DNA from 2 places in the Peribacillus sp. ACCC06369 genome. Region 2 is predicted to be linked to the other one. Evidence: predicted binding sites of a transcription regulator. Region 2 holds the regulator's gene; the other holds the start of a gene.
The links. The regulator LexA, encoded in region 2, represses DNA repair genes until DNA is damaged. The targets are predictions, from matches to a motif close to CGAACATATGTTCG.

Region 1 (3,153 bases), 740 kb from region 2:
ATCATTCCGGCAAGGCCTGGTGTTTTAATTAATTTATATTCAGATAGAAACGTCATCTGATCAGGAACGAGGTAGATAATTGGATTGCCTTCGGGATCTTCTGCCAATTTGGAGCGAATTTCGTCCAATATATGCGAAGTTTTCCCTGCACCCGATCTTCCCAGTAAAAAACGGAGTGACATCTCTTTTCCCCCTTATACAACATAATATCTAGATCTATCATACCAGAAATACTTTCTTTTTTATGACTAGGTTTCTGTTTCCAATTAGGCACACTTTCTATTATTTTACCGTTTCCCTTAAAAAAACACCAATCGTACGTTCGCGTTTTCCCCAAAAGAAAAAGCCCTCATAATTTTCGGGCTTCGAATCATTCACCTGTAAATCTATAATTGAATTCTTTGAGCGGCCAATATCGAACATCGACTTTACCGATAACATTTTCAACAGGTATATAACCAAAGTGACGGCTGTCCGCACTTTCAAGACGATTATCACCCATGACAAAAAGCTTGCCCTCCGGGACTGTGGTCATGTCCGTCAATTCTTTTAAGGTAAAATCACCCGTAAAATCCTGTCCCGGAAAACCTTCCTTATATTTCTCAAGATAAGGCTCATCCACTTTCTCACCATTTACGTAAAGCCAATCATCTTTATAACGAATGCGGTCACCTGCAATCCCTATAACTCGCTTAACATAATCTTCTTGTGAATTCGCATGAAAAACAATAATGTCAAATCGGTTGATATCATGAATCTGGTAATTGATTTTATTCACGACAAGTTTATTACCATCTTCAAGGGTCGGCTGCATCGATTTTCCTTCAACATCATAGCTTGAAAAGAAAAAAGTACGGATTAAGATGTAAATAACAAAAGCTATCATGGCTGCTTTTATCCAATCGGATAAAGTATTCTTGTTTGTTTTTTCCATCTAGTTCAACCCCTACTACATTTATATACTAATTTATTGTCCTTCTTCTCTCTTCATGCTTTTATTTAACCGGACTTCCAGTCTTTTTCCTACATACCACAGGATAAAGATGACAATCCCGATAATGATCGTACGCACAGGTTTATGTATTAAGGACACTAAATCGTAACCTACGAAGCTGATCGTAAAAATCATCACCGCTTTCCCTCCTACGACTGCAAGTCCATATTGCAAAGGACTGACTTTTGAAAGTCCTGCCACGATATTCACGATAGCCGATGGAGTAAAAGGGAAGCAGAGCAGTATGAACAGGGGACCGAATCCATGGCTTTCCACCCAAACCATCAACCTCTGTACCTGCTTATGTTTTTGCAAAAATCTAAAAAACCTCATTTGACCATATCTTCTAATAATAAAAAAGATCATAAAAGAACCAGCTACAGCACCAATCCAAGAAAATAAAAACCCCCACCAGAGACCAAAAGCCGTTGCATTAGCAAGCACGAACACCACTAAGGGCAAAAAGGGCAAAAAGGCTTCCAGCATCGGCAGTAAGATCCCAGGAATTGGACCGAATGAGCGATATTGCTGAATAAGCGCCGATATATGATCAAGTGTAAACCACTCACGTATAGTATCCAAATCCATAATTATCTCCCTCGACATGCTACTATAAAAGCAGCATAAACTTATTAAAAACCGTTTATTTTAGATATATCACTTTCCCCTGAAATTGCAAGAATTATTATCCATATATCTTCATACTTTCCCTATCTCAGGAAAACATAATCTTGTTAACAAAAATTTCATCATTTATCAAAATTGCTTGCATATGCACTGAAAATGCATTAGGATTAAAAAATGAGAACAAACGTTCTAACTTTTACTAAGTATACATATTAATATTGTAAACGTGCTACTTTAGAAAGGAGCGGTCATGATGACCCGCATTCCAGAAGATGACCGAAATATGATTGAAAAAGCCATCTACCTCCCTATGGTTATTACAGTCTTGAACCGGGATCTCAAGGTCATCGAAATTAGTCCGTTTAAATTAAAAAGGCCCTATTCGGAACTAGTCGAACATATTTTAACGGTGGTCCAGGACGATCTTGCCGAGGTACGGCGCTATTTGCGCAAGGAGAATATTAAAGTAAGTCAAATCAAACGCGATGAATCCTTCACGATGTATTGTTTTTTATATAAAGGATACGAGGAACATCATAATTACTTCAATCCCCGCCTTCGCAATAAAACCGAAGACTTGTTATGTTATTACTTTTTCGAAAAAAGTCTCCGCTCAAGGGAAATTTAGCGGATTATCCCTATTGCAGACATCCTCCATATTGTTTGCCTATGAATGATGGGTGATTGGAGTCTTTCGGGAAGGATACAGATGCCTGGGGGAAGGAAGATATGACCATTAAATCGCATCTGATCTTTCCTGGCATAAAGATAAGGGATTTCAATTTTCCCACTGTCCTTAACGAATAATAGGTTGGGCTGGCATGCTCATAATTAATCGTCATTTTAATCACCACTTTAATTCTGTACAATAAACATAACTATTCCCCAACACTATCATTTTAGAGTCAGCACAGCATTTTTGCAAAAGATTGTTAACGGCATTGTCTGAGTAAAGTCTTTGAAAACCAAATTACTTTAATTAAAGAGTCTCTGACAGCTTATAAAAATAAATCGCCTACTTATAAATTAACCAACAAAAAAGCGGAAAGTTTATTATGGATATAAATCCGTATTCGATTGGAACAAATTCATAAATGAAAAACGTCAACTAGAACTCTTTTTTTTTAGTCATGTCTATATACTGCCCCTATACCAGTCTAGCCATCTACTAGTAACCATCTCTTGATATAAAAAAGAACTTCCAGAAAGATAAGAACCCTTGTGAATAGTTTGTGAAATATTGAACAAAATATTTGAAACATCGTGGATGTCCAATATATTATGAAGTGAATCACTAACAAACTTATACCCCTTTATTTGATCGTTAAAAGTTTCTCCAACCCTTTTTTCTTATAAAAAACCATGCAATGTTTAACCGCTGCATGGTTTTTCTTTTTTTAATAATCAATTCGAAAATGTAAAGCATATTCCGTTATAAGAATCCGAGATGGACTTAACAATATATAGGGTTTTATATGGGTGAATAATAGAATTAGCCACAATTTCAATCGATTCCCCAGAATTTGTGACAA
Region 2 (3,153 bases):
CTTCAATTGGAATCTCCATACGTTCCCTTCCAGTAGAATTCCTTTGGTTATGAAGATTTTTTTGCGGACGGTATCCTTTTTCAACCGCTCTTATCATCCCGCGTTTTATTTTTAGATTATGTAGTTTCCTTTGATATTCTTCTACAATACCGACTATCTGGATGACCATGGCATCCGAATCAGATAACTCAAGTTCTCCATCGTGTGAGAGCGTATAAATTTTCACGTCTTCTTTAAGGATGACATGGAAAAGGGCTATTTTGGCATTTCCCCTCCCCAGTCTAGTTTCGTCCTGGATTAATAGAACTTCAGCTTCTTTGGTTTTAAATAGTTCAAGCATGTCAAATATGCCATCCCGATTTAACTCATAACCGCTTGCCTGTTCTTTTATTATGGAAACAACTTCCACATCCATCTTTTCCGCCAATTTAACTAATTCATCTTCCTGCCGTGCCAATGATGTTTCCTGGGATTCTTTTTCTGTGCTAACCCTACAATAGATTACTGCCTTCATAATACCCTACCTTCACTACTTACTGCTGACTGGCCAAATTCTGAACAAGTTCTTCCCCTTTAACCGGTATGACAATGACTTGACCAGGTTTAATCGTATCCGCCCTGACTCCATTATGCTCTTCTATCCAACCAATGAATTCTTTTTTTGTCAAATCAGCTTCTTCATACTCTTCGGCAATTCCCCATAGGGTGTCGCCTTCACTTACTTCTATAGAAAGGAAATCCTTTTTTTGATCATTGTCTAATGTACAAGAGAATAAAATTGAAAAGATGAATACCGATCCCGCTAATAGAATCGTAGAAATATAATTTTTGTATAATTTTTTCATAAATATCCCTCCAAAGCGAATGTTCGTTCGTATGTTACGTTCAAATTATAATACGAACGTTTGTTTCAGTCAACAACAAAATTCGAACTTATGTTTGTATAGAGTTGGGGGCCATGCTATAATGTAGCAAAGAACATTGGAGAAGAGGTGCACATATGACTAAACTATCAAAACGGCAGCAAGATATCCTTGATTTCATTAAAGAAGAGGTCCGCCAAAAAGGGTATCCACCTTCCGTACGGGAGATTGGTGAAGCAGTTGGACTTGCATCAAGTTCAACAGTACACGGACATTTATCCCGCCTGGAAAGTAAAGGCCTGATAAGACGTGACCCAACCAAGCCGAGGGCCATTGAAATACTGAATTTGGAGGAAGCGAACAATATCCCCAAAGTTAATGTCGTGAACGTTCCGTTACTTGGAAAAGTAACAGCGGGCATGCCGATAACGGCCATCGAAAACATAGAAGAATACTTTCCGCTTCCCGAAAGCATGGTTCCGCATGATGACCATGTATTCATGCTGGAAATCATGGGTGAAAGTATGATCGAAGCAGGAATTCATGATGGAGATTATGTCATCGTGAAACAACAAAGCAGCGCCAATAATGGAGATATCGTCGTGGCCATGACGGAAGATGATGAAGCCACTGTAAAACGATTCTTTAAGGAACCGGATTACATAAGGCTTCAGCCTGAGAACTCGAATATGGAACCAATTATTTTAAGAGATGTTTCGATACTTGGAAAAGTTATAGGCTTATATAGACAAATACACTAAAAGCGCTAACCGCGCTTTTTTTGTTTGTTTAATTTATGTCTCGAATTCTCTTATTATGCATATGGAAGACTAGGTTTTGATATATTTTTTTGATAGAATCGAGTTTTCTTAAGATTATTAACATCCATTCTCATTTATGCAGGATGAAAGGGAAACTAACGCCTTTCTGGATATATGTATTTTGAAAAATAGGAAACCCGCATTCAAATAAAAAAAGGGAGCGTTAAAATCCCGCTCCCTGTTAAAAGTTCATTTCACTCTTAATCTTTGGTTCACTTTAATGAGATTAAGATCGGCCAACCCTTCCACTGTTGAATCTGCACTTGTGTAGAACCATATGCTTTGGCAAGTTCAGAGACGGATTCCCCCTTTTTGACTATATGATAGACCTCTTCGTTGCTTGCGTCATATTTAGTTAAATCACTTGTTTCGATTAGATTCACCAGTTTTTCTATATATTTCGGGTCCGAGGCGTAGCCCGCATCGAATATTGCTTGAAGTGCCTTTTTGTAATCTTTTTTACTAATGACAGCTGTATACAAACTTCTATTCCATGAAGTCCCCTTTACATATAGATTGGCAAGATCTTGTAAACTTTCTGCCCATGTTGGATATCTTCTGAATTTGGACCATACTTGAACAGGCGTATCGTTGACTTATTCGATTGTTTGAATAATGACAGATTCTCCTTTATAGTCACCTTTTGTACGAATATATTTTTCCCTTGATTTGCTAATAAGCTTGTCCCATAACCACTCTCCAAACAAGCTTGTGCAATGACAACAGAAGGTAAAATTTTAAATTCCTATTGAATTTTTTGGGCATAAGGAGCAATTTCCTTAATAAACGATTCCTCGCTCATTAGAACCTCCCATTATTAGTTGGATATCTTCATTCTTATCGTATTCTAAACTATGAGAAACTTTACAGCTTGTCCAGCAAAAAAAATGTTATTAATTGTTTTCACTATTATCAATAAGGTGATAACTTACAAAGTACGGCTTCAATTTGGATTAATCATTCTCACTCTCTAGTAAAAGCCATCAAACCAATTAATATTCAATGGATTGATGGCTTTTTAATTGAAGCTGAAAATCTTCATAACCATTTGCATAAACTTTTGAATTACTATGGTATAAACCTTTTATAATTGGTAAAAATTAATTTTATAAAACTTCTAAATTAAGGTGGTGACATTATGGACTACCCAACCATCCATACAAACTTTTGGGATGCAGTGATAGCCATTCCTACCATCATGATTCTTACTCAACTTATTAAGGTCATTTTTCATATTCCACCAAAATTCATCCCTACCATCGCTTTGGGTATTGGCTTATTCATTTCCATTTTCATTAGCCACCGTCATCATTTGGTTGCAGGAATTTTCATGGGCTGGTTTTATGGCTATGCAAGCATTGGCAATTATTCTGCACTCAAAACTGGTATTTTATCTTATAGGGAATCTTATCAAAAGACGGATTAGACCCTAGATGGCACTCGTTGGATTTCATGAATCTTTTTTGTTG

Region 1: the regulator LexA is predicted to act here: its motif matches at 1,799-1,812, upstream of QUF78_RS06780 (YhjD family protein).

Annotation. Positions count from the first base shown of each region.
Region 1 is NZ_JAUCEN010000002.1:1,211,704-1,214,856, reverse strand. It holds gene addB (helicase-exonuclease AddAB subunit AddB) at 1-182, opposite strand, end outside; gene lepB (signal peptidase I) at 371-934, opposite strand; gene QUF78_RS06785 (TVP38/TMEM64 family protein) at 968-1,582, opposite strand; gene QUF78_RS06780 (YhjD family protein) at 1,875-2,249, shown strand.
Region 2 is NZ_JAUCEN010000002.1:1,947,698-1,950,850, reverse strand. It holds gene QUF78_RS10440 (YneB family resolvase-like protein) at 1-514, opposite strand, end outside; gene yneA (cell division suppressor protein YneA) at 534-845, opposite strand; gene lexA (transcriptional repressor LexA) at 1,001-1,624, shown strand; partial or broken gene QUF78_RS27995 (LysM peptidoglycan-binding domain-containing protein) at 1,897-2,262, opposite strand; gene QUF78_RS10420 (glucosaminidase domain-containing protein) at 2,190-2,420, opposite strand; gene QUF78_RS10415 (hypothetical protein) at 2,823-3,110, shown strand.